Linked DNA regions of Geomonas sp. RF6. The protein of the gene in region 1 binds, or shares a complex with, the protein of each later gene. Links are inferred from orthologs where the notes say so. Each region holds a gene or a part of one and is shown in the gene's direction. Other genes may lie near its edges. The genes, in order: pnp and LPW11_RS04740.

Region 1 (10,590 bases):
GGGGGAGATGGTGCGGCTTTGCAGCGGCGAGCGCCTTGCGGCGGTGGCCCAGCACGATCCCCGGAAGGGGCTTCGGCTCGCCCGGGTGTTCAACTAGTAATCTTCTTTACACCCGCTGGGATTTGTGCTAAAAGACGTGGATTATAGAACTTTTCCGTGGCCCGAAAAGGCTGCGGGCAGTCATAACTAAAATAGAAGCGGAAGGAGGTGTAGCTAAATGTTGGTAACCGAAAAGAAACAGGAAATTATCTCTGCTCACAAGCTTCACGACACTGACACAGGGTCGCCGGAAGTGCAGATCGCCATTCTTTCAGAGCGGATCACATATCTGACTGAGCACTTCAAGGTGCACAAGAAGGATCATCATAGCCGTCGCGGTCTCCTGAAGATAGTCGGCCAGAGAAGGGGTCTTCTCGACTATCTGAAGAAGAAAGATGTTGAAAGGTACAGAGCCATCATCGAGAAGCTCGGCATAAGAAGGTAAGAGAAGGCAGTATACCTCTTATAGGGTATATTGCCTTTCCGCTTTTTTCTCACAAGAGGGCTTCGGCCCTTTTCTTTTGTTGGGGGCGTGGATAAAAAAGCCCTGCGTGTCGCACCCTCGACGCAGTGCTCTTTTCTCGGCGGCCCCAACACCAACCGTAGGTTAGTGCCAGGAGGCCAAAGAGTATGGAACACACCGTCACAGTAGAGTGCAGCGGCAAGACAATCACTATTGAAACAGGCAGGATGGCGAAGCAGGCAAGCGGCGCCGTCATGATCAAGAGCGGCGACACCATGGTGCTCGTCACCGCAGTCGCCACGAAGACCGCAAAGGAAGGGCAGGGCTTCTTCCCCCTGACCGTCAACTACCAGGAGAAGGCGTACGCCGGCGGGAGGATTCCCGGCTCCTTCTTCAAGCGCGAAGGGCGCCCCTCCGACAACGAAACCCTCACCAGCCGTCTCATCGACCGTCCGATCCGTCCTCTCTTCCCCGAGAACTTCCTGAACGACACACAGATCATGGCGACCGTCGTCTCCGCCGACAAGGACCACGATCCGGGGATCCTCGCCATGGTCGGCGCCTCCGCCGCCCTCATGGTCTCCGACGTCCCCTTTGCCGGGCCGATCGCCGGCGTGAAGGTCGGGCGCGTGGACGGCAACTTCATCGCCAACCCCACCGCCGAGGAGATGGAAAAGAGCGACATGGAAATCGTGGTCGCCGCCTCCAAAGACGCCGTCATCATGGTGGAAGGTGAGGCGAACGAGGTCTCCGAGAGCGACATGCTGGAGGCTATCTTCTTCGGCCACGCTGCGATCCAGCCGATCCTCGCCGCCCAGGAAGAGCTCGCCGCGAAAGTCGGCGCCGTGAAGCGCGAAGTACCGCCGCCGGCGGTGAACGCCGAGCTGCAGGAGAGGGTGAAGGCCCTCGCCTACGCCGGGATGAAGGAAGCGGTGCGCATCAAGACGAAGGTCGAGCGCCACAACGCCATCGACGCCATCCGCGACGAGACGGTCGCCGCCCTCTCTGCCGAGTTCGAGGGGAGCGAGAAAGAGATCGCCACCTTCATCGAGGACATGGAATACGACCTGGTCCGCGAGCACATCATCGTCGACGGCGAGAGGATCGACGGGCGCGACACGAAGACGATCAGGAACATCTCCAGCGTGTGCGGGCTCCTGCCGCGCGCCCACGGCTCCGCGCTCTTCACCCGCGGCGAGACGCAGTCCCTCGTGGCGGCGACGCTCGGTACCTCCGTCGACGAGCAGCGCATCGACTCCCTCTACGGCGACACGAGGAAGCGCTTCATGCTGCACTACAACTTCCCGCCGTACTCGGTAGGTGAGACGAGCTTCCGCCTCGCCCCGGGGCGCCGCGAGATCGGCCACGGCATGCTCGCCGAGCGCGCGCTGCAGAAGGTCCTCCCGAAGCACGACGACTTCCCCTACACCATCAGGATCGTCTCCGACATCCTGGAGTCGAACGGCTCCTCCTCAATGGCGACCGTGTGCGGCGGCGCACTCTCCATGATGGACGCCGGCATCCCCATCAAGGCACCGGTCGCCGGTATCGCCATGGGTCTCATCAAGCAGGGTGACTCCTTCGCCATCCTCTCCGACATCCTCGGCGACGAGGACCACCTGGGCGACATGGACTTCAAGGTCGCCGGTACCTCCGCAGGGGTTACCGCTCTCCAGATGGACATAAAGATCGGCGGCGTCACCCGCGAGATCATGCAGGCGGCACTGAACCAGGCGAAGGAAGGGAGGCTGCACATCCTCGGCGAGATGGCGAAAGCACTCACCGGCCCGCGCCAGGAGCTCTCCCCGTTCGCGCCGCGCATCACCACGATCTGGGTCAAGACCGACAAGATCCGCGACGTCATCGGCAGCGGCGGCAAGAACATCAGGAGCGTCACCGAAGCGACCGGCGTTTCCATCGACATCGACGATACCGGCAAGATCAATATCGCCTCCACCAACAAGGAAGCGTGCGACCTCGCCATCAAGATGATCAGGAACCTCACCGCCGAGGCAGAGGAAGGGAAGCTGTACATGGGGACCGTGAAGAAGGTCATGGAATTCGGCGCCTTCGTGGAAATCTTCCCCGGTACCGACGGCCTCGTCCACGTCTCCGAGCTCGACACCGAGCGCGTGAAGAACGTCACCGACGTGCTGCGCGAAGGGGACAAGGTGCTGGTGAAGTGCATCGGCATCGACAAGCAGGGGAAAATCAAGCTTTCCCGCAAGGAAGCGCTCGGCGCAACCTTTACCGAGTAACCCTCAATCCCCGCAGCTAGCGGTCGTACAGCCCGTAGGGTATACTCAACAGCATGGTCAACAAGTCAATCCTCGATAACGGTATCCGCGTCATCACCGAGCGGATACCGTACGCCAGCTCCGTCTCCATCGGGATATGGGTGGCGAACGGATCCCGCCACGAAGACCGCTCCGTGAACGGCGTGGCGCACTTTATCGAGCACCTCCTCTTCAAGGGGACCGAGCGCCGCTCCTCCCTCGACATTGCCCGCGAAATAGACTCGGTTGGTGGAGTGCTCAACGCCTTCACCAGCCGGGAATATGTCTGCTACTACGCCAAAATCCTCGACAAGTTCCTCCCCCGCGCCGTAGATCTTTTGACCGACATCTTCCTCAATTCCACCTTCGATGCGGAGGAGATAGAGAAGGAGCGCCGCGTCGTGCTGCAGGAAATCAGCATGATGGAGGACACCCCCGACGACCTGATCCACGACCTCTTCCACCAGCAGTTCTGGGAGGGGCACCCGCTGGGAATGTCGATCCTCGGCGACGTGGAGAGCGTGTCCGGGCTCTCGCGCGAGGCGATACTGGAGTACAAGGAAAAGATGTACCGCGGCGAGGACATCATCGTCTGCGCCGCGGGGAACGTGGAGCACGAAGAGCTCGTCTCCATGGTCGCCGAGCAGCTCCTCTCCGTCCCGGGCGGGCACGGCCGGAAGCCGTCCGCGCTCCCGGTGTACGAGCGGAAGGTGGAGCTCGTGGAGAAGGACCTGGAGCAGGTCCACGTCTGCCTCGGTCTGAAGGGGGTGACCCAGAGCGAGCCGGGTCGCTTCGACGCCTTCATCATGAACGCCATCCTCGGTGGCAGCATGAGCTCCCGCCTCTTCCAGGAGGTGCGGGAAAAAAGCGGGCTCGCCTACTCCGTCTATTCGTACATCGCCTCCCACGCCGATGCCGGCTCCCTCGTCGTGTACGCCGGTCTCTCACCGGAAAAGGTCGACGAGCTGATGGAGATCACCCTGCGCGAGCTGCGCCGCTTCAAGAACGAGCCGGTCTCCGACTCGCAGCTGAACGCCGCCCGGGAACAGCTGAAGGGGAACCTCCTCCTCTCCCTCGAGTCGAGCGACAACAGGATGTCCCGCCTCGCCAAGAACGAGATCTATTTCGGGGCGCCCCAGCCCCTCTCCCAGATCATGGAAGGTTTCGACCGCGTGACCGCGGAATCGATCCTTGCTCTCAGTGCCGACATCGTCGACAACTCCACCCTCTCCCTCATCATGCTCGGGCGTGTCGGCTCCTCGACGATCCAACCCGAAGCAGTCCTCATTTGACATGAGCGGCATCTCTGTGAAGATCAAGAGGGTGCGGCCGGGCGACCGTAATCCTCTCCCTTCCTACATGACTGCGCATGCGGCCGGCGTCGATCTGTACGCCGAGCTCGAAGGCGACCTGGAGCTGGAGCCGGGAGCGCGCGCCCTGGTGCCGACGGGGATCGCGCTGGAGATTCCTGAAGGGTACGAGGCGCAGGTGAGGCCCCGCAGCGGGCTCGCTCTGAAGCACGGGATCGCGCTGGTGAACTCGCCCGGCACCATCGACGCCGACTACCGCGGCGAGATCTGCGTCATCATGATAAACCACGGGAGTGACACCTTCACCGTGCGAAGCGGCGAGCGGATCGCCCAGATGGTCTTTTCCCGCTTCGAAAGGGCGGAGTTCTACGAGGTGGAGGAACTCGGCGAGAGCACCCGGGGGGAGGGCGGCTTCGGCCATACCGGGAGGTAGCACGACTTCCCCGCATGTCCGCATGTCCATGTAGGCCGGGATAAGCCGAAGGCGTTCCCGGCAGCGCCGGACCGCGGCAGAGACCCCATCCCCACCCTGTCCCTCCCCTTGAAAGGGAGGGGACGCCGGAAGATGGTTTCCCGCCGACTCCACCAACGTACATAGTTCCACATTCCATACAGCCGCAGTTCCAGGGAAGGGGGAAAGATGAAAGATCCACGCGTCAGAGAGCTTGCAGAGGTCCTGGTAAACTACTCCACCGGGGTCGTCCCGGGGGACGTCGTCCTTATTTCCGCAGCAGGATTCGAGGCGATGCCGCTGGTGAAGGAGATCTACGCGCTCTGCATCGCCAAGGGGGCGAAGTACGTGGAGTACGAATTCAGCGTCCCCGACATCAACCGCTACTTCATAAACGGCGCCTCCCCTGAGCAGGTCTCCTACTTCCCGCAGCACAAGCTCGATTTCATGAAGCAGGTCACCGTGTACATCGGTCTCAGCGCTGCAGACAACTCCATGGTCATGGCCCAGGCGAAGCAGGAGAACATGATCGCCTGGTCGAAGACCACCCGCCCCATCGTAGACCAGCGTGTTAAGCACACCCGCTGGGTCATCACCCGCTATCCGACCCACTCCTCCGCGCAGGAGGCGCGCATGAGCCTCGACGAGTACGAGGACTACCTCTTTTCCGCCTGCTGCATCGACTGGGAAAAGGAATCGGAGAAGCAGGACCTCCTGAAGGGGCTCATGGACCAGGCGGATCGTGTGCGCATCAAGTCGAGCGACACCGACCTCTCCTTCAGCATGAAGGGGCTCCCCGGCATCAAGTGCGACGGGCGCCTCAACATCCCGGACGGCGAGGTGTATTCCGCGCCGGTGAAGGACTCGGTGGAAGGGTACATCACCTACAACTGCCCGACGATCTACCAGGGGAAGGAGTTCAACAACATCCGCCTCGAGTTCGAGAAGGGGCGCATCGTGAAGGCGACCGCGCCGGGGATGGATGAGGCGCTGAACAAGATCCTCGACACCGACGAAGGTGCCCGCTACGTCGGGGAATTCGCCATCGGGGTCAACCCGAAGATCCGCACGCCGATGCGCAACATACTCTTTGACGAGAAGATCTTCGGCTCCATTCACTTTACCCCCGGCCAGTGCTACGATGAGTGCAGCAACGGCAACACCTCCGCGGTTCACTGGGACATGGTGAAGGTCCTCACCGGAGACGGCGAGCTGTGGTTTGACGACGTGCTGATCCAGAAAGACGGGCTCTTCGTGCATGAGGCGCTTGTGGCGCTCAATCCCGGTGACTAGTCATGTTCCTCGAGATCAATTCCCACAATCCGCAACCGAGACTGATCCACAAGGTGGTAGAGAACCTGAAGAAAGGTGGTGTCGTCGCCTATCCGACGGATACAACCTACGGGATCGGCTGCAGCATCTTCAACAAGAAGGGGCTGGAGCGGATCTACCTGATAAAGCAGCGCGACAGGAAGAAGCCCTTTTCCTTCATCTGCGCCGACCTCTCCGATATCACCCGCTACGCCAAGGTCAGCAACTACGCCTACAAGGTGCTTAAGCGGCTCCTGCCCGGCCCGTACACCTTCGTGCTGGACGCGACCACCCTCGTCCCCGCCCTTCTCCTCACCAAGCAGAGGACCGTCGGCATCCGCATCCCCGACAACGAAATCTGCCTCTCCATCGTAAAGGAGCTCGGTCATCCGATCGTTACCACCAGTGCGAACCTCTCAGGGGAGGATCCGATCGGCGACCCCTGGCAGGTGGAGCAACAGATGGGAAAATTGATCGACATCGTCATCGACGGCGGCGATCTCTCCGCCGATGTCAGCTCCGTCGTGAGCCTCATCGGCGACACCCCTGTCGTCCTCAGAAAGGGCGTGGGGGACGTGAGCTGGTGCGAGTAGGACGCGAGGAGGCGCAGCGTGTGTAGGCGGACCGTGCGCAAGGGGCTCGTCCTCATGGTGGCGGGCATCATCTCCGTGACGCTGGCGACCTTTTTTCACCACCAGCTTTCCACCCTTTTCTTCCTTTCCGGCGGCCGCAGCGCCGGGCTTACCTTCTACGGATTCGCCCTCGGAGCGGCCAGCGGCGCCACCGGAGTACTGGTGACTACCGCAGGGCTTCTGCGTCGCAACGTGAACGACCGCAGCGTGCGCCTCCTGCCGGTTGTGCTGCTGCTCGTCGCCTCCATCGCTTTTTTCTGCTTTCTTTCCTACCTTTCCTTCACAGGCGCTCTCACCACCGACCCCAACCCCGGCGAAAGCATCACCATATAGGGCGCGTTCCTCCTTCCGGCTACGTTTCCCGCGGCTTCCTCAGGAAAAAGAGGAGCGGGATGATCGCCAGAAACGACATCCCGATGATCCAGAAAATATAGCTGTAGGAGAGCATGGCGGCTTCCCTCCGCACCAGCCTGTATATGATCTCCTGCGCCACCTTCCGCGCCGTCGCCAGATCCGCACCGCGCGACATGGCAGCCTGCTGCAGGGCGGCGAGCTTCGACTGCAGCAGCGGGTTGTACGGGTTCACCTGCGCCGAAAGGTTTGCCTGGTTGAACTGCGACAGGCGGGTCAGGAGCGTCGCGGAGACCGCAATCCCGACGCTACCCCCTATGTTGCGCAAGAGGTTGTAGATCCCGGTGGCATTCCCCATCTCCACCCGCGGGATGTTCGCGAGCGTCATGCGGGCGAGGGGGGGGAATATCATGCCGAGCGCGGCACCAAGGAGTACACGCGGCCACATGAAGTCGGCAAACGAGGCCTGCAGCGTGAAGCCGCGCATGAGATACAGGGACCAGGCCCCCAGCAGGAGCCCGCAAAGGACGATCTTCCTGCCGTCCCCCCTTTTCAGATACGCCCCTACCATCGGCATCACGATAACGGAAGCGCAACCGCCCGGCGCCATGACGAGCCCCGCCATCGTTGCGGAGTACCCCATGAGGGTCTGCAGGAAGAGGGGGAGCATGACCACGGAGCCGTAGAGGCAAAAGCCCACCATGAACATGATGCAGTTCCCCGAGGCAAACGCGCCGTCCTTGAAGAGCCTGAGGTTCACCACCGGGTGCGGGTGCTGCAGCTCGGCGTACACCAGCATGATGAGGGAGACGGCAGCAACGATGGAACAGGAGGTGATGAAGGAGGAACTGAACCAGTCCTCCTGCTGTCCCTTGTCCAGCACGATCTGCAGAGCGCCGATCCCCAGGGTGAGGAGGGCGAGGCCCCAGTAGTCGATCTGCGACCGCTGCTTTTTCAGGTAGGGAGGGTCGAAGACGAAGGCGTTCACCATGATTATCGCCACGATCCCCACCGGGATGTTCACGTAAAAGATCCAGCGCCAGGTGATGTTGTCGGTGATCCAGCCGCCGAGGGTCGGGCCGACGACGGGGCCGAACATGGCGCCGATCCCGAAGATCGCCATCGCCATTCCCCCCTCGTTTGGCGGGAACGACTCCATCATGATCGCCTGGCTCATCGGTATGAGCGCTCCCCCCGCGGCGCCCTGGAGGATGCGGAAGAAGACCATGCAGCCGAGGTTCGGAGCTGCGCCGCACAAGAGGGAGGCGACCGTAAAGGTGACGATGCAGGCCATGAGGAAGTGCTTCCTGCCGAAGACCCGCGCCAGCCACCCGGTCATCGGCATCACGATGGCGTTGCTGATGAGGTAGGAGGTAAGGACCCAGGTTATCTCCTCCGTCCCTGCGTTGAGGCTCCCCTGCATGTGGGGGAGCGCCACGTTCGCGATGGAGGTGTCGACGATCTCCATGAAAGCGGGGATCATGACGGTGAGGGTGATGAGCCACTTGTTGACCTGGCGGGAGGAGTCAGTCATTGCCGGCTGCTCCTTTTCCGGAGGCGAGCCCGTGGAATGCGTGACAGGAGAATGTGACGATGTGCTCCGCTATTTTCTGCAGGTCGGTCGGCTCCGATCCGGTACCGGCGGACATCCTGCTTATCACAGACCTGCTGAAGAGATAGAAGAGACACTGGCTCATGACGCTCCGCGCGCTGGAGACCACAAGTTCCGGGTCCGCGTCACCGCCGAGCAGAAGCCCGACTATCTCCACAAGCTCGCCGAAGAGGGAGCGAATCCCTTCCTCCACGATCATGTCGAGCGCGCTCGTCGGCTCCACCATCTCGCGCATGAGGAGCGTCCCCCAGCACAGGCTCATCTCGTCGGTACAGGTGCGCAAAAGGAAAGAGCGCACGTAGGCGTACAGCCGGTCGCGCGGCGAGGCGTCGGGAGCGAGACCGTACCGGACCGGATACTTCTCGTGAACTCGCCGCCGGGCGTAGCGCAGCACCTCGCGGTACAACTCCTCCTTGCTGCCGAAGTGATAGTTGATGGCGGCCACGTTGACCTTCGCGCGGCTGCAGATGGTGCGGATCGTTGCCGCGGCAAAGCCGGACTCCGCAAAGACGACGGCGGCTGCGTCGAGAATGCGGGTGCGGGTTGCTGCGATCTCAGTATCGACTGCCCCTCTCATTTCATCTCTCCCGCGTTCGGTTTCGGGGCGAGCTTCTTCACCCCGACGGGGCAGGCGGCGAGGCAGTTGAAACAGAAGTACTGGTATCCCATCGATGCGGCGTGGTACATGCTGAAATATTCGGGACTTTGCAGCATCCCCTTCTGCTCTTCAGGGGAGGCATCTCCAAACCTGGACCAGAATCCGACGCTCGCTCGCATCCCGTGCGGCTGGCTCTTGCCGAGGCATTTCACCACGTCGGTCTTCCCTTCCTCCTCGAGTGCTCCGGCCGGGCACCCGCGCACGCACAGGCCACAGGAGGTGCAGGGGTTCTTCTCCTGTGGCGGATCCGACGGGATATCCAGCGCGGTCAATACAGCGGCGAAGAGGACGCGGGTCCCGAAGCGCGGGTGCACCACGAGATTGTGGCGGCCGAAGGTTCCGAGACCGGCGGCGACCGCCGCATGCCGCAGCGACACCTCAGCCACGGCCATCTTTTCGCGGCGGCTGAAATCCATCGGGTAGGAGATCGGGACGGTCATGGCTGGAGCCCCGAGGTGGTTCTCCACGAAGCGGGCGATTCGGTAACAGGCGGAACGGGAGAATTCCATAAGATCGAGCCGCGCCCCCATCGCCATCTGCGGACTCGGGCTCTGGCAGGAGGAGAGCTCGGGAAAGGCAAGCACGACTATGGAGCGCACCCCCGGAAAGAGCGACTCCAGTTCTGGAGAGCGGGGGCTCCGGTAATCTTCAGACGACGCGAAGCCGACCTCTTCGATCCCGAGACTCTGTGCAAAAGTGCGGATCCTCTCTTTCATAGGCACCTCCTACTGTGTCGTTCAAACAAGCGTTTCAATCGCTTGTATCACAGCGCCGCACCATTGGCAAGAATTCGCAGTTTTATGCCGGAATAAGCGATAGCGTTTCCGGCATTCGCTGGTGCGCGGCTGGGGATGTGGTGGACTGCCGGGAACGCCTGCGGCTTATCCCGGCCTACATGGACGTGGGAGGCCCAACCCCATCCGCACCCTGTCCCTTGTAAAGCAATGGGATGCGAGGGGGCGTGTGAGGCACGCTGAGACTCGTAGGCCGGAATAAGCGATAGCGTTTCCGGCATTCGCTGGTGCGCGGCTCGGTATGTTGTGGACCTCCGGGAACGCCTGCGGCTTATCCCGGCCTACATGGACGTGGGAGGGCCAACCCCATCCCCGCCATCGTCCCATGTAAAGTAGTGGGATGGGAGGGGGGCGTGTGAGGGACGCTGAGACTCGTAGGCCGGAATAAGCGATAGCGTTTCCGGCATTCGCTGGTGCGCGGCTCGGTATGTGATGGACCGCCGGGAACGCCTGCGGCTTATCCCGGCCTACATGGACGCCCCACGCCCAACCCCATCCCCGCCATGTCCCTTGTAAAGCAATGGGATGGGAGGGGAGCGTGTGAGGGACGCTGAGACTTGTAGGCTGGAATAAGCGATAGCGTTTCCGGCATTCGCTGGTGCGCGGCTCGGTATGTTGTGGACCGCCGGGAACGCCTGCGGCTTATCCCGGCCTACATGGACCACATTGACCACACGGACACCCGTCGCGCCG
Region 2 (11,007 bases), 820 kb from region 1 along the record:
TCCTTGTGGTGCACCGTCAAAAGGTGCAGGTTGGAGAGCTCGAATTCCCTGCCGCACTTGGCGCAGATCCAGCCGTGGATCTTCAGCGAGCGCTCCCGGTAGTTCTCCGGGCGCGTCTCCTGCGTCCTGATGCGCCGGACTATCGCATCGACCTCTTCCGCGCTCTTCGGCGGGACTGTCCTTGGTCCGCGGGAGCGGAATGCTGCTGCCATCGGTGTTCTCCCTTCGATTTGAGTGTACTCTGAAGATGTGAAGCAAAGGCGATAGTAGGTAAAGCTAATGTTTCATGGTATAAGAAGACGCCAGCCGATGCACCTCTTTTTCATGAGCGCACTTTCCGCCAGCGGTTGCAGATCGCAGAAGGCTCCCGGAGAACCGATGACCCTCCCTGAAAAATCACTCTCGTACAGCCGGTACGCGCTCGCGCTCCTCATGGCGGTGAACCTCCTGAACTACGTGGACCGGCAGGTTCTCTATGCTGTCTTTCCCCTTATAAAGGCGGATCTGGCACTCTCCGATACGGCGCTTGGTTTTCTCGGGAGCTCCTTCATGATCTGCTATCTCCTCTCCGCCCCCTTTCTCGGCTTTCTCGGGGACCGCTGGAGCAGGCGGGGGCTCGCCTCCGCCGGGCTGACTGTGTGGAGCCTCGCGACCGCCCTTGCCGGTGTCGCACCGGGGTACCGCACCCTCCTTGCCGCGAGGACGGTCGTGGGGATCGGGGAGGCGAGCTTTGGAACGGTCTCGCCAGGTCTCATCGCCGACTTCTTCCCGAAGGAGCGACGAGGCCGCGTCCTTTCCTGGTTTTATCTCGCCATCCCGGTCGGGAGCGCCCTCGGCTACCTTCTCGGCGGCGTCCTCGGTCACCGCTTCGGGTGGCACGCGGCATTCCTGATGGTCGGTGTGCCGGGGCTTCTTCTCGCCATCCCTGTGGCGCTCCTGCGGGAGCCTCCGAGGGGTGGGGACGAGGTCGGCTCCTCTATGGAGAAACGTCGTGGGTACGGCGCCTTTTTCTCCAACCGCTCCTTTGTCTGCAATACGCTGGCGATGGCGGCGATGACCTTTGCCATGGGTGGGCTCGCCCAGTGGCTGCCGTCCTTTCTGAACCGGGTGCACCACGTCGACGTGGAGAAGGGGAACTTTCTCTTTGGCCTCGTCACCGTTCTCGCCGGCATACTCGGCACCGCCGCCGGTGGGTGGCTCGGGGACCGCTGGCAAAAGAGGACCCGCAAGGGGTATCTCTTCATTTCCGGCTGGGGCTTCCTCATCGGCACCCCGATAACCGCCTGCTCCATCATGGCCGACTCCCTTGCCGGCTGCCTCGCCGCCGCCTTCCTGGCGGAGTTCTTCCTCTTTCTGAACACCGGGCCGCTCAACACGGTCATCGTGAATGTGACGAAACCTTCGGTGCGCGCCATGGCCTTCGCGGTCAATATCTTCTTCATCCACGCCCTCGGCGACGCCGTCTCTCCCACGATCCTTGGATGGCTCTCGGACCACTGGGGGCTGCGCGGCGCGTTGCTGGTCACCCCGGCGGCGGTGGCACTGGCGGGGATCTTCTGCTTCGTCTGCAGCCGTTACGTGGAGGCGGACATGGCCCGCGCCGAAGGTGAGCCTGCGCCGTGAGACGATCTACTCCCTTCCTGCCGGCTTCGGGCGGGGGGGCTTCTCGCTCAGCCACCCTTCCGAGGCGTCGTCGATCTTGTCGAAACGCGGCATGTACGGCTTGATGTCGAGGAGGGGGGTGCCGTCCAGCACGTCGATCCCCGCGACTTCCACCACGTTATTTTCCCTCTTGAGTACCTGGACGATGGACATGCCGATGCCGTTTGGCCTGCACGGGTGCCTCGTGGCGAAGACGCCATGCGGCAGGTCGTCCAGAAAGGGGGGGCGGAACATCTTCACCTCGCCGGAACGGTCGAAGTGGTACAGGAGGTAGACGTGTGAAAAAAGCTCCACGTCCCGCAGCCCGGAGGCGTACGGCTCGAAAACCTCCACTTTTCCCACCGCCCCCAGTGCGTACATCGGCTGCATGGGGCACTCTTCCTTTGTCTGAAACGGCGTGTGGATGACGCCGATCGGCTCGAACTCCATCTCACTCTCCTTCCGGTACTGTTCCGTTGAGCCTGCGCAGGAGGGCGGCCGCTTCCCTCACTCCTGCGCCGTTTTCATCCGCGACGAGCTGCGCCTTGTCCTGGACGACCTGCAGGGCGTTGCCGGTGGCGACCGCGTACCCGCACCGGGAGAGGAAGTCGAGGTCGTTTTCCGCGTCGCCGACCCCCATCGTCTCCTGCCACTCCACTCCCAGTTCGCTGAGGGCAGCATCGAGCCCCGTCCCCTTGTGCACCCCTCGCGGCAGGATCATCACCGCGTTCTTGTTATAGATCACGGAGAGATCCAGTCCGAGCTCTGCGAGCGCTTCCGCCGTCTCCCGCTCGAAAGGGCGCGTGGTCGCAACTATAACGATTCCAGTGGCGAAGTCGACACCGCGCTCCCGCAGGCGCGTGCAAAATATCGCCGGAGGGGGGGCGGCCAGCGCCTGCTGGCTCCCGGACTGCGGCCGGCAGAGGACTGCCCCGTTTTCCGCGACGATGAGGTCGAAAAGCTCTGTCTGCGGAAAGACGCTGCGTAGATCCTCCATCTCCCGCCCGGTGACCAGAACGAGCTTTACCCCGTCGTCCCGCAGCGTCGCAAGAGCCGCGACCGTCTCCTCCGCGACCTTCCCGCGGCGCGCCAGAGTCCCGTCGTAGTCGGTGGCAAACGCCCTGAACCTCATCCGTTAGTCCCCCATCTCCTTCACGCTTAACAGTGTCCCAGTTTCCGGCGCAGGTGCAACTCTCTGAAATACCGTCTCCCTCACGGAAAAGTGTTGGTGTGGGCTCCAGGAACGGTTACCTTTGATTATTGAAGAGGCAGTCAGCAGGGCACGAGGCAAGGCCATGAAACTTCTTTCCTGGAATGTGAACGGGCTGAGGGCCCGGATGGAATCACAGGTCCTTCCCCTCCTGCAGGAGGAGAAGCCGGACCTACTTCTCCTTCAGGAGACAAAGGCGGAAGAGCATCAGGTGCCCGCCCTTTTCCTTTCCGAGCTGGGGTACCGCTCCTGGTGGCACCCGGCACTGCGCCCGGGGTACAGCGGGGTCGCCACCTTCTCCCGCATCGCGCCTGTGTCGGTGGAATGCGGCATAGGAGTCCCCGACATAGACTGCGAAGGGAGGGTTCTCACGCTGAACTTTGCAAACGGGATTGCGGTCGTCAACGCCTACTTCCCGAACAGCCAGCGTGGACTATTGCGTCTCGACCACAAGATCTACTTTCTGGACAAGATTCTCCGCTATCTCCAGAAAAAGAGGGAAGAGGGGTACTCGGTCGTCATCGGAGGGGACTTCAACATCGCCCACCGCGAGATCGACCTCAGAAACCCCCGCCAGAACATGGAGAATGCAGGCTTCCTCCCGGAGGAGAGGTCGTGGATCGACAGGTTCATTGCCGCAGGCTTTGTGGACACCTTCAGGATCTTTTGCCCCGACGGCGGGCACTACACCTGGTGGAGCTATCGCCCCGGGGTGCGCCAGAGAAACATCGGGTGGCGGATCGATTACTTCTTCGTGGACGCCTCCCTCGCCGGCAAGGTCTCTGCCGCAGGGATCCTCTCCCATATCGCCGGATCCGATCACTGCCCCGTCTCGCTGGAAGTCGCGCCACCGCGCGCAGAACTGTCCTCCGTACCGTCTGAAGACCCTCCGGTAGCGAGTCCTGATGAGGATTGACCGCCATCGTGCGGTTTGTTACTGTGAAGGCAGGGCAGGCTTCCTTTTTTAGTTTCTTTTTCCTGGACGGAGGAAGATTGACTGAAAATCGGAGATCTGCCTTTTCTTTTTGCTGCCTTTCACGGGGAAACGGCAGTCTCAGCGGAAAGGGAGCGAACGATCCGTCTGAAAACGCCTTCGGTATAGGAGGCGGTTAACCAAAATAGATCTATTTCCGAACGTGTCGGTACTGTCGGTTGCGCACCGTTCTGTATGGTGGTATCTCGTTTGCTGCAGCAAATGCTTTTTTGTGTGATATGACAGAGAAACTCTGCTATAATCCCACAGTTTTAATGAGCTATTGGCCCCTGCCGGACGGCGGGGATCTATATAAAGAAGTGGATCGGCCCTCATCGGGGGCTCTGATATGTAATGGGCTTTCCTGCATACCTGCGTGCAGCGGTGCGTGCGGACCAGCCCCAACAAAAGGAAATCAAAGGACTTTATGCCGAAAAAAATGTTAATCAATGCGCTTCACGCTGAAGAAGCGCGCGTGGCGATCGTCGAGGATGGCCGCCTCGTGGATCTTGACGTGGAGATTGCCGGGAACGAGCAAATCCGCGGCAACATCTACAAGGGGGTCGTGGTCCGTGTAGAGCCGGGTCTGCAGGCAGCCTTCGTGGACGTGGGGCTCAAGAAGCTCGGCTTTTTGCAGATGGGTGAATTGCACCCGGAAAACTGGAAATGGCGCGACGACGTGCCGGAGGAGCAAAGGCACAAGCGTCCCCGCATCCAGGAGGTGCTGAGAAGGGGGCAGGAAATCATAGTGCAGGTGGAAAAGGGGGAGCGGGACAACAAAGGCTCCGCACTCACCACCTACATCTCCCTCCCCGGACGCTACATGGTGCTGATGCCCGGCAGCGATTCCTCGGGGATCTCCCGCAAGGTGGAGAGCGAGTCGGAAAGAAAGAAGCTCAAAGAGATGATCGCCGGGATGAACATACCGGAAGGGTACGGCTACATCATCAGGACGGAAGCGGTGGGGCGCACCGTCGACGAGCTCCAGAAGGACCTCAACTCCCTCATCGCCCTGTACCAGGGGGTGCGCGAGCAGGGGAGCGGGATGAAGGGGGCGGGACTCATCTACCAGGAGTCGTCCCTCATCGTGAGGACGATCCGCGACTACTTCAGCGCCGACATCGACGAGGTCCTCGTCGACAGCAAGGACGTCTTCAAGGACGTGCGCGACTGCCTGAAGGAGATCGACCCCCAGTTTGAAAAGCTCGTGAAGATGCACCAGGAGAAGCGCCCGATCTTTTCGCGCTACCAGCTGGAAGAGCAGATCGATCTCATCTACGAGAAGAAGGTACCTCTCAAGTCCGGCGGCTCCATATTCATCGAACCGACCGAGGCGCTCGTCTCCATCGACGTCAACTCCGGGAAGTCGACCGGCGAGAAAGGGGTCGAGGACACCGCGTTCAAGACGAACCTCGAAGCCGCCGAAGAGGCTGCGAGGCAGCTGCGGCTGCGCGACCTTGGCGGGCTCATCGTCATCGACTTCATCGACATGCGTGACCGCAAGCACAACGCGGAGGTGGAGAGGACGCTAAAGACGGCGCTGAAGGCGGACAAGGCGCGCGTGAACGTGGCCCGCATTTCGGAGTTCGGTCTCCTGGAGATGTCGCGGCAGCGCATCAGGCAGACGCTCCACCAGGCGAGCACGCTGGAGTGCCCGCACTGCGACGGGCGCGGAAAGGTGAAATCGGTCGAGGCGATGGCACTCTCCTTCCTGCGCAAGGTCCATGCGGCCGCCGCGAAGGGGGTCATTGCCGACGTCATCGGTAGTCTCCCGCTGGAGGTGGCCTACTACCTCCTGAACCGGAAACGCCGCGAGCTCTCCCAGATCGAGAACGACTACGACATCCAGGTGACGGTGAAGGGAAAGCCTTCCTTCCTCCTGAACCAGATGGAGCTCGAACTGGTGAGGCGCGAAAAGGTCCTCCTGGAGGAAGCTCCTGCAGAGAAGGTCGCCCTGCGCGCAGGGAAAGAGGAAGTGCCGCAGGAAGGGGAACGGAAGAAGAAGAAAAGAGGGAAGGGGAAAGGCGCCGCAGAAGAGGTGCACCCCGCCGTTGTGGAACTTCCTGTGGCAGCAGCCGAAATGGCTGCGACCGAGGCAGCGGGCGAGCCTGCGGCTGCGCTTGAGCCGGCAGTCGCCGCGGAAGGGGAGACCGAAGAGCCGAAGAAGAAGCGCAGACGGCGGCGCAAACGCGGCAAGGGTGGGGGCGCTGAAGGAGCTGCCGCCGAGGCTGCTGTCGCCGAGGACGCCGGCGCCCCTGCCGAAGGGGAAGCCGCGGAAGGAGCAGAGGGCGCTCCCGAAGTTCTCGAAGGAGCACCGGCCGCCGCGGAAGAGACCCCGGAGGGTGCCGCAGCGGCGGAAGTGACCGGCGAGGAAGGGAAGAAGAAACGTCGTCGCAAGAGACGTCGTGGCGGGAAGCACCCGCAGGAAGGGGCTCAGGCTGAGGCCGCCGCCGAGGCTGATGTGGCGGGTGAAGGGGAGCCGCATGCGGAGCCCGAGGAAGAGATCGCTGTGCCTCTCCCCGCGGAGCCCGTCGCCGCAGGCGCCGAGAAGCCGAAGAGAAGCCGCGGGCGCAGGAAGAAGGCGGCTGCCGGTGCTGCCGGCGAGGGTGCCGTCGAGGCCCTCCTCGAAGGAGCAGGGGAAGAGGAAATAACCGTTGCTGCTGTCATGGTGGAGCCGATAGAGGTCGTCGTCCCCTTCGAGATCATCCAGCCGGCAGAGGTTGTTTTGCCGGTGGAGATCGTGCAACCGCTGGAGGAGGCGCTCGCGGATGTCGAGCTGCAGGAAGGAGAGGCAGACGCCGAGGTGCTGGAAGGGGAGTCCGCTGCTGAGAGTGAAGAGGCTGCGGAGGAGGAACCTCTGGAGGCGCAGCAGCCGGTCGAGGTGGAACACCCCGCCGCAGAGGAACAGCCACCGGCGCAGCCGGCCGAGGGTGAGCAGCCGGCTCTTCCGGAAGCTTCGGCTTCCGCTGCGGAGAAGCCGGCGAAGCCCCGCAGGAGCCGAAGCCGCAAGCCGAAAGGTGAAAAGCCCGCAGCGGAAGGCGCCGAGCCCGCCGCATCCGCCGAACCGACGGTGGCCCCGGTGGCAGCACCGCTGGCCGGAGGGGACGCGGTGCCGCAGCCGCAGCCGGAGGGGAATGAGCCGGCACGCAAGAAAAGAGCTCCGCGCAAGAAAGGACCGGCCCAGGCGGCACCGGAAACGGCAAGCGCGCCAGCCGAGGCACCCGCCGAGAAGCCGAAGAAGCCGAGGGCTCCTCGGAAGAAGAAAGAACAGGGGCCGGCACAATAGCTTTACCCCTTCGCCTCACCCGCACGCCGTGCGGGTGGGGTACCCGGCGGGGCATCAACCAGCAGGAATGATCTTTTACGGCGGCTTCGGCACGTCACGGTTCTAAGGCTTTCTTTCAATGAAACTAATCGCAACGCTTCTCTTCTCGCTCTTTCTCGCCGCCCCCGCTTTTGCTGCTTCACCGGACCGGGTCATGAACTGGTCCGTCTACGGCTTCGTCGATTCGTACAACTGGCGGGAGTACCGGGGGGGGGAGAGGCTCCTGAAGGAAAGCGGCCCCATGCTCGGCGTCGGCTCCGACCTTCTCCTCAACCTGCTCGACGAGGGAAACCTGGTTGTAAAGGCAAAGGCGGAGATGTTCGGTTCGGTAGTGGACTACACGGGGCAGACCCAGGAAAGTTCATTCTCCCCCACGCGAAGCAAGCGCCCGGTGAACACGGACGTCGACTACATCGGCTCCCGGCTCGAGGGTGACGTAGGGTGGCGCTTCCCCCTCCAGAGCGTTTCGGTGGAGCCGTTCGGCGGTTTCGGGGTTCGCTGGTGGCTGAGGGACCTCAATGATTCCACCGCGTACGACAGCACCGGCACCCCCTTTCTCGCTTCCGGGTACACCGAGTCGTGGACCAGCGTCTATGCGACTGCCGGAGTGCGAGGGACGCACAAAAGCGGCAAGAACCTGCAGTTTTTCCTCGAAGGGGGAGTGCGCTACCCCTTTTACGTTTCCAACGAGGTCGACGTTTCAAGCGTAGGCACGATCACCCTGCGCCCCGAGGGTCAGCTTTCGGGGATCGGGGAAGCGGGCGTCACCTACAAGCATCTGCGCATCTCCGCGCATTACGAAGGGTTCTACGTCGACGAGTCTCCGGTCGTCTCGGGGTACCTGCAGCCGAAGTCGAGCTCCGATGTGTACGGGGTGAGATTCGGGTGGGCCTTCTGAGGAGCCGGTAAGGGAAGGACGTCTCCATGCAACAGGTCCTGTGCATAGCCGCACTCGGCGCCATCGGGTGCCTCTCACGCTATTTCCTCTCAGGCTGGGTCTACAAGATCTGCGGCAACGCCTTCCCTTACGGCACCCTCGTCGTCAACATCGTCGGAGCGTTCCTCATAGGGCTCATCATGGAGTTCTCCATGCGCAGCGCCCTCGTGCCCCCCGTCCTGCGCGTAGCTGTCACAGTCGGTTTCCTGGGCGGGCTTACCACATTCTCCACCTTCAGCCTCGAAAGCTTCCGCCTCCTCGAGGAGGGGCAGTTCGTGGTGGCCTTCTTCAACATGCTCCTCAGCGTCGTTGCCTGCCTCGCCTGCACCTGGCTCGGAGTGGCGACAGCCCGCTCTCTCTAGCACACCTTTCCTCTCTTTCTCCCCGCCATTTCCCTCTCCGCACGCACCTCAAAAGAAGGGGCGAATCCGCGCGAAGCCAGAAGGGACGTGCCTTGAAAGCTCAATGTCGTCTGCTATAGTTCCTACGGTTCAATAACAAGGAGTAGACGATGGGGATGCTGGATAACGTAAGCCCAGCCTGGATCGAGCACCAGTACAGGCTCTGGAAGAGCGCGCCGGACTCCGTTCCCGAGGACTGGCGCCTTTTTTTCGCCGGCTTCGAGTTCGGCGCCGTCACGCCCGCTCCGGAAGGGGCGCCGCTGACCCGTGACGACGCGCTGAAGCATTCCGCCGTCCAGTCCCTCATCTACCGCTACCGCGACATCGGCCATCTGCTCGCCTGCACCGATCCCCTCTCGCCGTGCATTCTGGAGCACCCCCTCCTTTCCCTCTCCGCATTCGGGCTGGACAACGAGGACGTGGAAAAGACCTTCCACACCCGCCGGTTCTTCAAGCAGAGCGCCACGCTGAAGGAGATAGTGCAGGTGCTGCGCACGACCTACTGCGGCTCTATCGGGGTGGAGTTCATGCACATCCAGGATCCTGACGAGCGCCAGTGGCTCATCGACCGGATGGAGCCGGTGGGGAACCGGTCGGTATTCACGCCGGAGCAGCGGCTGAGGATTCTCAACAAGCTGAAGCAGGCCGCGATCTTCGAGCGGACGATCCACAAAAGATATCCCGGCCAGACCCGCTTCTCCCTGGAAGGGGGGGACGTCCTCATACCGATGCTGGACCACCTGGTCTACTCCTGCACCACGCTGGGGATCACCGACATGGTCGTGGGGATGGCGCACCGCGGGCGTCTGAACGTCCTTGCCAACGTCTTCAACATGCACTACGAGACGATTTTCGCCCAGTTCGTGGACAACCGCGAGTTTGGGATCGTCGGCGAGGGGGACGTGAAGTACCACATAGGGTACGCCACCGAACTCACCCTGCCGGGGGAGAAGAAGATTCACCTCACCCTCGCCTCAAACCCGAGCCACCTTGAGGCGATAAACCCCGTCGTGGAGGGGAAGTGCCGCGCGAGGCAGGAGCGCCTCGGCGAGAGCGGGGGAAAGAGAGTGCTCCCTCTCCTTATCCACGGCGATGCAGCGTTCGCGGGGCAGGGGGTGGTGGCGGAGACGCTGAACCTTTCTGAGCTTGCGGGATACACCACGGGCGGGACGCTCCACATCGTCCTCAACAACCAGATCGGTTTCACCACCCTCCCCGCCGACGCGAGGTCGAGCATCTATGCAACGGACGTGGCACGGATGGTGCGGGCGCCGGTCTTCCACGTCTACGGAGACGACCCGGAGGCGGTCCTGCACGCAGCGGAACTCGCCCTCGCCTACCGCGACCGCTACGGGAAGGATGTGGTGGTGGAGGTGATCTGCTACCGCAGGCACGGGCACAACGAGGGGGACGAGCCGTATTTCACCCAGCCGGTCATGTACGAGCAGATAAAGGCGCGCCCGCCGCTGCACGCCATCTACGAGGCGGAGCTGCTGGAGGAGGGGTACGACGAGGAAGACCTGAAGGGGATGGAATCGGAGATCAACGAGTGCATCTCCCTTTCGGTGGAGAAGGCTTCGGGGGCGGCCGACGAGCGGCCAAGCTGGAAGCGGGACCGGCTGGTCTATCCGAAGACGCCGGCCGCAAGCTCGGTGCCGAGGGAGACTCTGAGCCGGATCGCGCAGAGCCTCAGCACGATCCCGGAACGGTTTTCCCCTCATCCGAAGGTCGCGGCGCTCCTGCAGAAACGCTTGGAGGTCGTGGAGCGAGGGGAGGGGCTGGACTGGGGGACGGCGGAATCTTTAGCCTTTGGCACCCTCCTTGGCGAGGGGATCTCCATCCGCCTCTCCGGGCAGGACGTGCGGCGCGGCACCTTCAGCCACAGGCACGCCACCATCTTCGACCAGAAGAGCGGGGTGGCATTCAACAGGTTCGAAAGGGTGGCAGCGCAGGGGGCCGCCTTCCGCGCCTACGACAGCGCGCTCGCCGAGTTCGCGGTCTTGGGGTTCGAGTACGGTTACTCGCTGGAATCTCCCGAGGGACTCACGATCTGGGAAGCGCAGTATGGAGACTTCGCCAACGGCGCGCAGGTGGTCATCGACCAGTTCATCGCCAGCGGAGAGGCAAAGTGGGAGCAGCCGAGCAACCTGGTCCTGATGCTGCCGCACGGCTACGAAGGGCAGGGGGCGGAGCATTCCAGCGCCCGCATCGAGCGTTTCCTCTCCCTCTCCGCAAGCGACAACGTCCAGCTCGTGACTCCGACGACACCTGCGCAGCTCTTCCACGTACTGCGCAAGCAGATGAAGCAGTCCTTCCTGAAGCCGCTCGTGCTCTTCACCCCGAAGAGCCTCCTGCGAAACCCCCTGTGCGTATCCTCCCTCGACGAGCTCGCCTCGGGCTCCTTCCAGTCGATCCTCGCCGATCCCGCGGACCCGTCCACCATCGACAGCGTCCTTGTCTGTAGCGGGAAGATCTACTACGACCTTCTGGAGCAGAAGGTACAGGGGAAGGGGGAGGGGA

What was found.
Region 2: the proteins of pnp (region 1) and LPW11_RS04740 are in contact, whole or in part, in a cryo-EM structure (PDB 9QH0), measured with the Escherichia coli proteins. The link is inferred for Geomonas sp. RF6 from one-to-one orthologs.

What each region holds. Positions count from the first base shown.
Region 1 is NZ_CP087999.1:298,869-309,458, reverse strand. What follows is about bases 232-3,214. They hold pnp (polyribonucleotide nucleotidyltransferase), read left to right. Parts: upstream 232-669; coding sequence 670-2,760; downstream 2,761-3,214. Other genes in these bases: LPW11_RS01330 (M16 family metallopeptidase), read left to right, coding at 2,814-3,214; rpsO (30S ribosomal protein S15), read left to right, coding at 232-484. In the rest of the region: tRNA pseudouridine(55) synthase TruB, read left to right, coding at 1-97; more of rpsO, read left to right, coding at 218-231; more of LPW11_RS01330, read left to right, coding at 3,215-4,070; dut (dUTP diphosphatase), read left to right, coding at 4,072-4,521; LPW11_RS01320 (aminopeptidase), read left to right, coding at 4,729-5,832; LPW11_RS01315 (L-threonylcarbamoyladenylate synthase), read left to right, coding at 5,835-6,443; LPW11_RS01310 (hypothetical protein), read left to right, coding at 6,462-6,815; LPW11_RS01305 (DHA2 family efflux MFS transporter permease subunit), read right to left, coding at 6,835-8,367; LPW11_RS01300 (CerR family C-terminal domain-containing protein), read right to left, coding at 8,360-9,022; LPW11_RS01295 (hypothetical protein), read right to left, coding at 9,019-9,819. UniProt on the Escherichia coli protein: Involved in mRNA degradation. Catalyzes the phosphorolysis of single-stranded polyribonucleotides processively in the 3'- to 5'-direction. Also involved, along with RNase II, in tRNA processing.
Region 2 is NZ_CP087999.1:1,124,648-1,135,654, reverse strand. The notes cover bases 3,911-7,310. They hold LPW11_RS04740 (Rne/Rng family ribonuclease), read left to right. Parts: upstream 3,911-4,251; coding sequence 4,252-7,110; downstream 7,111-7,310. Other genes in these bases: LPW11_RS04735 (hypothetical protein), read left to right, coding at 7,229-7,310. Also shown: LPW11_RS04765 (YajD family HNH nuclease), read right to left, coding at 1-212; LPW11_RS04760 (spinster family MFS transporter), read left to right, coding at 379-1,623; tsaA (tRNA (N6-threonylcarbamoyladenosine(37)-N6)-methyltransferase TrmO), read right to left, coding at 1,630-2,091; LPW11_RS04750 (HAD family hydrolase), read right to left, coding at 2,093-2,773; LPW11_RS04745 (exodeoxyribonuclease III), read left to right, coding at 2,937-3,767; more of LPW11_RS04735, read left to right, coding at 7,311-8,047; fluoride efflux transporter CrcB, read left to right, coding at 8,074-8,448; LPW11_RS04725 (2-oxoglutarate dehydrogenase E1 component), read left to right, coding at 8,598-11,007. UniProt on the Escherichia coli protein: Endoribonuclease that plays a central role in RNA processing and decay. Required for the maturation of 5S and 16S rRNAs and the majority of tRNAs. Also involved in the degradation of most mRNAs.